2 regions of the Blautia acetigignens genome follow, and region 2 is predicted to be linked to the other one. Evidence: riboswitches for the same ligand, from Rfam matches in the RefSeq annotation. Region 2 holds a riboswitch; the other holds the start of a gene.
The links. Region 2 has a riboswitch for cyclic di-GMP ahead of OCV70_RS12010 (response regulator). Riboswitches for the same ligand answer to the same signal wherever they lie in the genome.

Region 1 (5,424 bases), on a different contig from region 2:
TTTCCATAGTCGTCACCTCCGTTGTCTTTATCATATCGATAAATCCGCAGTCTGAAAAGCAACCTGTTGTTGCCATAAGCTATCTACATGATTTAGTTATCTCGCTTTGGTCATGACTCTTTTACAATAGGAATTTGTCTTACCAATCACAGAATCCAGCCATGTACAATACTGGTGCATCATTGGTTGGAAAAATATCCCCACAAAATGTTTATACTGGATTCGTTGATCTATAGCATACTTTTAATCTCCCTGATTACACTTTCCCCCGTCAATGGTTTTGCAATATGCTTATTTATTCCTGCCTTTTTGCTGCGCTCCACATCATCCTGAAAAGCATTTGCAGACATGGCTACAATAGGGATCAGTTTTGCATCAGGACGATCCATCGCCCGAATCTGTCTTGCTGCTTCCAGGCCATCCATAACCGGCATCATGATATCCATTAATATCAAATTATATTCTCCTGGCTTTGCCCGGGCAAAAATATCCACTGCCTCTTTTCCATTCCATGCACAGCGAACCAGCATGTTCTCATTTTCCAATATAAATTGTGCAATTTCCATATTCAATTCATTATCTTCAACAAGAAGTGCTCTTTTTCCTTTCAGTGAAACATTCTCAACGGATGATTCTGGCATTTTTGATTCTCTGTCTGAGGAAATCTGGAACGGCAATGTAATCACAAATGAAGTTCCTTCATCCACTTTACTGGTAAAACAAATCTGCCCTCCCATCAGTTTTACTAACTGGCTGACAATAGTCATTCCCAGACCAGTTCCCATATTTGCTTTCTGTTCCAGTCTGTTTTCCTGTGTAAAAGGTTCAAACAAATGCTCCTGAAACTCTTCACTCATCCCAATTCCATTATCTGTACAGGTAAATTCGAATACTGCGGTCCGGTCATCAGAACTGATTTCCTGGCAGCCAACAATAATCTTGCCACCCACATGATTATAATTTACTGCATTACTTCCTATATTCTGCAGGATCTGCTGAAGATGAAGAGGACTTCCAACCAATTGATTATGTATGATATTGACAGCTCCCAGGTTCAGTGAAATTCCCTTTTCATGTCCCTGCATCTCAACAATACCGGTCGATTCTCCCAGCACCTTGCGTAAATCGAAAGTTTTTTCTTCCAGCTGCAATGTTCCAGATTCCATTTTATTCATATCCAGGATATCATTCACAAGATTCAGAAGAAATCCAGATGCTGTCAGGACTTTATCTCTGCACTCCTGCTGTTTTTGCAGATCTTCCGGAAAATGGTTTGCAATCTGCGTAATTCCACGGATTCCATTGATTGGAGTCCGGATATCATGACTCATTCGTCTGAGAAAATCAGTTTTTGAAATATTCGCTTTTTCCGCTTCCTGGGCAATTCTTTTCAACTGTTCCTGATATTCGAACTCTTGCTTTTTTTCTTCCGTAATGTCACGTGCTACATAAAGCACCTCCGTAACAGTTCCGTTTGCATCACGCTGCTTCACAATGAATCGTCCCATATGCCAGTGCCCGTCTGCAGCAAGATATTCTCTCGCAATCGTCTCTTCCTGCTGCAGCCTGGCTGCCAGCGTTGTAACCTCAAAGAACTCCCGCATGGTTTTTTGATCCTCTCTGGAAACAACACTTTTCCGTGCGGTACGAAATGCTTCTGAAGCACATCCGTGACTGCCTGTCAACCGATGCATCACCTCGCCCCCGACAACTTCTTCAAAACTGTCTGTTCGTAGGTTCATAGAATAAATCGTCCAGTAAATCTTTGAAATTGCGGATATGACTGCATTGCTTTCCTGTGCTTCTTTCAGTGATTTTTTCAGAGTAACATTTTCAGAAATATCAAGGAATGTGGTTAGTATTGTTTTTTTCCCGTCTGATGTATAAAAAATTTCCGTCTTCGCAATCGCCGGTGTCAGATGTCCCTTTCCGTCAGGGATTACACATTCATAAGAAACAGCTCCGTCATGGTACCGCATATCCATCAGTTTCTCAATTACATTCTGATTTAAATAGGACACAGCCCCTATGAGCCTGCCCAGATTTTCCTGTGCTTCCCCAACTGTCTCCACTCCATAGATGCGCATAGCTTCTGCATTCATATGGACAAGCTCATGCTCTGGCAAGGTATAGGACAGCACTCCAACACTTATCGTATCCAGAAGTTCTTTATAATAAGAAATCTGGTTTTTGTTTTCATCCTTTAAATGCTGGTTCTGTTGCAGCAATCGGTTCTCCAGAAGTTTTTCTTTTTCAAAATGGACAATATCTCCTGCTTCCTGATGATAGCCCACAATCCTGATCATGTTGTCTGGAGATGGGACTCTCCTTCCTGTACAGCGTATATAAATGACTCCCTTTACAGGATGCATATAACGGTAAACAGCTTCTGATTCATGGCTTTTCAGTTCTTCCATGTAATCCCAGAAGCACTCCCTCTCCTGCGGATAAATATGTTCTGCCACATACTCCATACATTTTTCCGGAGACAAATCTTCTGTAATTCCAAACAGTTCATCTGTGATTTCATCTGTATACAGTCTTGTCTTTTTTCCTTCTTCAGACTCTACTTTCCAGAATCCAGAGTTTCCTGCCTGAAAATATGCCTGTATATCCTCATCGTTCAACTTTTTCATAAACATGTCCCTCTCGAATAATATCTTTAGATATACAAATTAAAAGCACTGCCAAACAGACAGCCCCACCTCATTTCATGCAACTGGCTGCCATTTTACAGGCCCTGTAGCTTTGCGTCCCAGACTTTCATCTGGTTTGCTGATTTCCTTATTATAGCTTTTAAAATTATGCAAAAAACTGATTTTATTATACCCCCCTTACTCCACTTTACACAAGGAAAACATCACCGCCTTAATGCCAAAAAAAGCCGGAAGCCACTTTGCTACCCGTGACCTCCGACTCGTTGTGCTTATTCTAATCAGTCCTTACATCCAAATCAGATCCTCAGCCTCATGGATATCCTTCACGCTTTTTTACCAGAGTATATAAGTTCCGGCTTCGTCATCATAATAGTACCAGCCATTTCCTCTTCCGATTGGCTCTCCATTTCCGTCTGACTGCTGATATGGGATATAGGTTCCGGTTTCCGGATCCCAGGAGTACAGATCATAAGGATCTTGTACATTTTCCTCTGCCTCAGAGGTCTGGACTGTTTCATTCCACTCTACGCCGGATTCATCGATCCAGGTGTCTACGCCATCAAAGGTATATACCGTATTGGTCCGGTCCATATATCTGCCATCAGCCAGTTTATAAACTGTTGTGGTATCACCCCTCAGATTTACAAGCATGGCAGTATCTGGTCCTGGGAAGTCGGTTTGTTCTGTCTGGGACTGATAATTACAATCAGATGACTGCCCGGCATCCGGCTGTCCATCCTGGTTGTCCTGACCGCTCGTCACATCTGTTTCTGTAGGTTCCATCGCTACAGCATCCTCACGATTCTCAGGAAGCTGTACCACATCTTTGATAGTTTCAATTGCCTCAATTTTTGAGCTGCCCCATGGATACCCTTTGCCAGTATAACCAGCTGACGAAAGCAGTTCTTCAGCATTCTCTCCAAGGAGTTCCTGGTATGCATCATATACATCTGCCATCTTCTGGGAAAATTCCGCCTGTTCGTCGTTTCCTTTATCCGACAGCCACCGGACAGTCTCACTTTTGATTTCTTCCTGACTAAGGCTGGTTTCGGTTCCCCAGTCCAGAAGATTGGCTGCCATTTTTACAGTTTTTAAGGAACTGCCTGCTGTTCCAGGCTGGACATCCGTGTTGATTTCATTCAGCATATTGTCCAGTTCTGTAACGGCAGAAGAGGTAGTTGTGGTATTTTGAGAGGTTTCATTCCCAGCTATAGAAGCCTCTGTGCTTTTCGCCTCCTGCTTTGCACTGCTGTTCATTGTCATGGTGCCTGTTACATCAGATCCGTTGCAGGCACTTGCTGTAATGGCCATGGCTGTTAAAATTAATAACAATACTGACTTTTTCATAATCTTGTCTCCTCATTTTTTGTTATTTCATAACTCCAAAATTCTTTTTCTGAAACACTTTGTTCCATATGTTCTTCTTTTGCCCATGCAGGGATGTGGAAATTTCCTGTTTCCGGTTCTCTGACGTGGAAATCAATCCTGTCAAACATTTCTTTCAACTCCTTTATTATCACTTTTGATGTTTTATTTTGTAAATCTGACTGATACATACTCTTTGCTCCAATCTACTAATTTGTTCATTTTAGAGTAAAACAAAAGACCCAGTAACTGCTTCCTATAAATCAGTACAGTTCTGCCTGGATCCGGATGGTATCCAGGGTATTATAGAGGAAATGGGGATTGACCTGGCTTTTCAGGTACAGCATGGACATCTTCTGTTCTGTAAGCTCTGCGCGGATAATGTCCGGGTTCTCCAGGGTCAGGTAAAAAGTCAGGGTCATCAGCGTGATCCCCATTCCGCTGATCAGCCAGGTGTGGTGCAGCCCTTGGAGCACACAGACCATCAATTCTACGATTAGGGCTCCCTAACTATGTCTTGGAATATTACTTTTTGGTCTCTTCTTTTGCTTCCAGAATTGCCTGTTTTTTAGAAAATCATCCTTGCAAAAAAATGCACCGACTCACATATTACAGCTCCGCCAGTATCTGGCTTCCTTTCTTTTTCAACCATCTATATAAAACCAGACATAAAAGGAAAGTAATTCCTGTGAATATTCCTGTATATCCTGCAAAGCCCATTTTCCACAGGTCGGTCATTAAATAACCGGCTGCAAACAAAAGCGTATATAAAAATCCTCCAAAAAGATTAACCGCAACACAGGCACTCTGTTTTATTGGTGCCAGTTCACTGGTCCAATTTAGATTTGGCATTTTGAGACCCAGGAAAAGTCCTGACAGTGCCATCAATAATAAAAATCCCAAACCCAGTACAAAGCTTAAAAGTAGTTGTTCCCATGGACAGATTCCTGTCACTGCCATGCAAATAACACAGAACAGCATAGGGATCCCTGTCAGCCCTGCATGCAGGAGCAGTTTAGCTCTTAGTACCTGCCAGGGTGTAATGGGAAGTGACTGAATCAGCCAGAGGTTTTTCCCCTCTAATGAAACAGATGGCGCTGACATATCATTCATGGATGCCAGGGCACAAAGGGCTGCACAAAGGATCAGCATAACCGAGCCCGGCCGATCCCAAAATACCTGGTTCAAGATCATACATAAACCTTTTCCCTTTACCAGAAATGCAATACCTGCAACAGGCAGAAGAATAATTCCAAGCCCACAGTTCAGCATATAATTGGGACTGGAGGTAAAATGAAGGACTTCCCTTCCAAGCAGTGCTGTCGGAATGCTTTTGCATTTTACTGTTTTTTCCCGGTAAACCTTATGCTCCGTTTTTCCTGTGGAGGTTGCAATTTTCAAA
Region 2 (5,424 bases):
CTCTATTTTCCGTCTTATTTTTCTCCTGAAAAGTATCGGCCGTACACGTTTCTTTTGATGACTTTATTATAGCCTGTGTACCTGTAAAAAAACAAATTAATGGGTTGCATAACCCCATAAAAATTTTTTATAGTCTCAATTTCCAGGTGTAGTTTTTGTGCAATATTGCTATGAGATAGCAATTATTTGAAATAAATATGGAAATTATTATAGGTATGTGGTATTTTTAAGAGGAAATGAGCCAGAAAGATATAGATTTCAAGACTTTTCTAAATCAGAATAACCACTTGGATTTGCTTTATGTAAACCTTACTTTATACAAAAATGTAATTTAGAGGTGCCTATTATGACTCTTAATCAACTCCGCTACTTCTGCACTGCCAGCCGCTGCCACAGCATCACCAAAGCAGCCGAAGAATTATATGTCACCCAGCCCACCGTGTCCGTAGCCATCCGTGACCTGGAAATCGAATTTGGAATCAGTCTTTTTTACCGGAAAGGAAATCAGCTGATCCTTACCCAGGAGGGAGAGGCACTTTACGAAAAAGCCACCTACATTCTTCAGTACTGCACCGAGCTTCAGGCTGACTACTCCAGCATGGCAAGAGTGAAACCGCCTCTTCGCATCGGGATTCCGCCCATGCTGAGCACGGTCTTTTTTCCGGAACTGCTCACTGCCTTTCGCCGGGAGCATCCGGAAATTGCTGTCGTTCTGGAAGAATACGGCTCTGTCCGCGCCTGCAATCTGGTTCAGGATGACACCCTGGATCTGGCTCTGGTTAATATGGAGCAGTATAATATTGATAAATTCCATAATGCGGTTCTGGCAAATGACCAGGTTGTTTTTTGTGTGAGTAAAGACCACCGACTGGCGGACAAAAAATCGGTTACTACCAAAGAAATGTCAAAAGAAGATATGGTTTTCTTCAACGCTGATTCCGTGCAGAACCAGCTGTTAAAAACACGGTTCGAAATGGACGGCTACACGCCTAATATCGTCATGCGCAGCAGCCAGATCTACACGACCCTGCAGTTTGTAAAAACCGGAAAATACGGCTGCTTCCTTTATACCAGCATGACTGACAAATTTGCCAGCTCCGGGATCGTCGGCATTCCCCTTAATCCGCCTGTTCGCGTAAAAATTGGAATGGTCTGGAAAAAGGGAAAATACATCAGCGGAGATATGCAGAAATTCCTGAACTTTACCAGGATGTACTACAGGGAACATCCGCTGACGCAGAAGAGTTCTGCGCCGTAAAGTTAATCATCAGAATACAAAAAGATACTACTTACCAGTAATATACTCATAAGTAGTATCTTTCCAATTTTACTAAATAAAGTACTCAATAACCTCTTCCACCGGCACTCTGGTTTTCTCATTATAAACCAGCACAGCCTCCCGGGCATTTACTTTTCCAAGGGCATACAGGACGTCTTCTTCACGGTTGAAATACCGGAAAGGCACTTCCCGGTTGTATGCTCTTGGATGTTCCAGATCAATGAGGATATCTTTTTCCTCGTAAGGCTCATCCCAATAATAAGGATCAAACAGCAAAATACTGCCGTCCTTCACTCCGGTAAGGAGCACATAATGGGGTTCATCCAGAAACAGTCTTACCACGGCTGCCCCGCCATGACTCAGTGCCTGGTTAATCCTACTCCCCGGACCTATGTACACCTCAGATCCCGACAAATATTCACTGCTTACCGTCATCATCCCAAGGTTCCCAAACTCATTCAGCCAATTGGAAAGAAACATCATGGCCGCCCTGGATGTACCTCTTTTTCCCGGAATGCCTTCTTTGCTGTAGCAGTCCAGACAGTAAAGCATGGTATTTCGGATCACCTCCGGCGGGATCTCATCCCTGTCAAACAGATAAATAATCGCATTCAACATGGATGTGGGTCCGCAGTCATATTCTGAAATCTGATAATGCAATGGATTTTTCACGATTTATGCCCCCTCTTTTGTACAACTCCTCAAATAATATGTCATTATAAAAATGCTACTTACAAGCATGATACTTATAAGCAGCATATTATATGGTTCCTGTTTTTTCAATAAGAAATTATATTGTATTTCCCTTCCGTCACAAACAGCTTATTTCACTGGAATCTTAAACACAATTTTCTTCGCAGGTGCCGGCTCGTCTGCTGCAACTCCTGGCATGTGTCCGTCATCCGGTGCATAGAAGCCGAACATTCCCGGCTCCAGTACCGTATACCCCTGCCATGGACCAGCCACATAAAGAATAGAATCACTCTCCGGTGTCATGTCATTCTCCACTGTAAGATTCCGCAAAGAAGCCCAGTAGATTTTCTCTTTTCCCTCTATTAGATACTGTAAATCACAATATTTCTTGTGGGATTCCATCTGTGAGCCCTCTAACGGTCTTGTAGTATAACTCTGCACAGAGGCAAACACACCATTTTCCAGATCATATCTGCCCGCCGGAAGATTTTCCTTCTTCTGCTTCTCAATAAATGCCAGAACCATGTCTGCATACTCCTGCAAATCTCCATAAAGATGCAGCTTGTCCGCATAATCTGTAATCATAAAAACTTCCCCCTCCATTTTTTACTTGACTGCTTCATCATCGCAGTCCTCTGTTTTTCAGGTAATTTGATTATATTAGTTTAAATGGATTCGCGCCATTACATTTTGCCTGACTTCTGATTTTCTTTTCGAGAAAATACGTCTCTACAGCCACCGTCTCAGCACATCCCTGAGCCGTGTCATGTCCAGTGGTTTGGAGATGTGTTCGTTCATTCCTGCATTTTTGGCAAGCAAAATGTCTTCTGCAAAGGCATTGGCAGTCATGGCTACAATGGGGATAGTTTTTCCGTCCTGTTTGTGGAGCGAACGGATTGCTGCCGCCTGCCTGTTCTCCCCTTCAGTCCATGCCAGCGGAGAAATTGCTATGGATTTAAACTGCTTCTCATTCATTGTGCAGTACTCGAACCGGAAAATATCCTCCGGCTTTTTCAGCCTGCTCCTGATATTTTCCGGGGAAAAGGCCTCTTCCAGGGTAAGCTCACTGGAAACCGTCTTAAACTTAGACGCCATAGCTGCCACAATTTGATCCCCTGGCTGATAAGCTTAAGATTCTCCTGCATCTGCATTTCGCCTTTACCGCTGATATATCGAAACCGATCATTTTCAATATAAGCACAGTTTTTTCCATAAACCACATTTTTCAGTGATCCAGAGGTTCTGTTCATAAATTCCTCATAGCTGTACCCAAGATTATGCAGGAAAAATTCACTGATATAAGCAATCGTCAAATTTTCATCATAATATCCTGCAATAAAACCAACGGCGTGATTGTGGTAAATTGTTGATTGTATTGCAGAATAAGCTTCCTCACTAAGCTACAGTTCCTCAACGGAATACAAAAGTTCCTCTTTATATAACTGTTTCTTCATTTTCACTCTACTCCATCTATATAAAAAAACACATACTGCAGCATTCGCCATAGTATGTGTTCCTATCCCGATTATTCTGCAGCTGGCTGCCATTTTACAGGCCCTATAGTTTTGCGTCACAGCCTTTCGACTGCTTTGCCCATTTATAAATTTGTTTAGAACATTGTATACAATCTCTCTCTGAATTGCAATTGTTTTTCAACAGGTTTCCTAATTTATTTTTATCCGTTTTGCCATTTCCTCACGAAAGAAAAACCTTGTAATTTGTTTCTAAATATAGTACAATTGTACCTACAGATTTGTCCTGTTAGTTTAACGGATAAAACAAGCGCCTCCTAAGCGCTAGCTGTGGGTTCGATTCCCGCACGGGACGCTTATCTAGGAAAGCGGGTGAAACTCCAACGGAGGTGTTGGAATTTCACTCGCTTTTTGTTTTTCCCAGACTGACAGCTCAAAATTTATATCTGCATCGGAGGCATTATATGCTGACAATCATATACGGAGACGAACCGCAAAGTATTTACAATACGAATGTTTATTTTAAAAATACTTATGATCCGGAATGGTTTGAAACAGAACTTGCCAGAAAAATGGTTGAAGATATTGATCACTCAAATATTTTAAGCAGTGAATGTATTAGCAGTCCTGTTCTGGGACAAATCCCACCAGAAAGATTATCTGGCGGAGTCAAGACTTTGTTATTGATTCTAAATGAGCCAGACAAAATTTTTAATGCATCTGCATGTGGTGATAATTGCGCAAAATGGCTGTTAGAAATTGGAAAGATCAAGGACATAACAATTAATCTCAGGCATATGATGGACTTTGGAAAAAATACTGCCTTTGAAATAAAAGTAAAAAACGGAGGCGAACTTGTCCATTCCATGCGTGAACTGCTTCCAATAGCCAGTAAATATCTAAATGAAATGAAACCGGAGTGATAAGCATGAAAGGTTCTCATAGAATAATTGTTGAATCACGAAAAGTAAAATATGATTTTATTATAAAACGAAATATCACAATTCTTACAGGAGACAGTGGTTCAGGAAAAACCGTATTAATTGATCTCATTCATGATTACAGAAGATACGGTGCTGACAGCGGAGTACAACTCTCTTGTGACCGTGCATGCCGTACAATTGATAGTGAAGACTGGGAAAGAGAATTAAAAGAAATTTCAGATAGCATCATATTTATTGATGAGGGAAATCGTTTTCTAAAGTCAAAAAAATTTGCAGAACTGGTACAAGGTTCTGATAACTATTTCGTAATTGCAACCCGCGAAAAGCTTCCAACGCTTCCCTACAGCATTAATGAAATATACGGTTTTCGTGAATCCGGCAAATTCCATAATACCAGACAGACTTATAACGAACTGTATCATTTATACGGTGAAATTTCCGCAGAAACTACCATAGTTCCGCAAATGATAATTACAGAAGATTCCAATTCCGGTTACCAATTTTTTTCTGAATTAGCAAAAGCTCAAAAGATTACTTGTATTTCAGCAGATGGAAAATCAAATATCATTCAAAAGCTGGAAGAAAATCGAGATATAAAAGGAACAAAACTTATTATAGCTGATGGAGCTGCTTTTGGTTCTGAAATGCGTGAGCTAAATGTATATTTAAATAACATCGAAAATGCGGCGCTATATGCGCCGGAATCTTTTGAATGGCTGTTGCTCTCATGCAATATTATACCAAATATAAATGTGCAAAATATTTTGCAAAAACCGGAAGACTATATAGAAAGCAAGGACTTTGTCAGCTGGGAAAGATTTTTTACTGCACTGCTGATAGATAAAACCAAAACTTCTTCTGTATGGTCTTACACCAAAAAGAAACTCTCAAAAGCATATTTGTCTTCTAAAGTTATAAATTCAGTAAAGAAATTTATGAAATTGATTAAATGGGTATAATCGCCGGGCCACTCGCTTCAAGGTGGCTCGGCGATTATCTATAAGTCTGCTTAACTTACTTCTCTTTCATCTTAAAC

Region 1: it holds a riboswitch for cyclic di-GMP, as region 2 does, so the genes downstream of both, OCV70_RS14500 (ATP-binding protein) here and OCV70_RS12010 (response regulator) in region 2, are expected to answer to the same signal.

The regions. Positions count from the first base shown of each region.
Region 1 covers NZ_JAOQJM010000014.1:6,439-11,862, forward strand. Annotated here, with positions in the region: gene OCV70_RS14495 (helix-turn-helix transcriptional regulator) at 1-7, opposite strand, end outside; gene OCV70_RS14500 (ATP-binding protein) at 231-2,636, opposite strand; cyclic di-GMP riboswitch class I at 2,712-2,787, opposite strand; gene OCV70_RS14505 (hypothetical protein) at 2,991-4,004, opposite strand; gene OCV70_RS14510 (hypothetical protein) at 4,001-4,213, opposite strand; gene OCV70_RS14515 (sensor histidine kinase) at 4,286-4,507, opposite strand; gene OCV70_RS14520 (hypothetical protein) at 4,632-5,424, opposite strand, start outside.
Region 2 covers NZ_JAOQJM010000009.1:90,334-95,757, forward strand. Annotated here, with positions in the region: gene OCV70_RS11995 (LysR family transcriptional regulator) at 347-1,258, shown strand; gene OCV70_RS12000 (hypothetical protein) at 1,331-1,951, opposite strand; gene OCV70_RS12005 (NanQ anomerase/TabA/YiaL family protein) at 2,102-2,557, opposite strand; gene OCV70_RS12010 (response regulator) at 2,702-3,076, opposite strand; cyclic di-GMP riboswitch class I at 3,501-3,576, opposite strand; tRNA gene OCV70_RS12015 (tRNA-Arg) at 3,728-3,799, shown strand; gene OCV70_RS12020 (DUF4869 domain-containing protein) at 3,909-4,367, shown strand; gene OCV70_RS12025 (P-loop NTPase family protein) at 4,373-5,347, shown strand; gene OCV70_RS12030 (GGDEF domain-containing protein) at 5,403-5,424, opposite strand, start outside.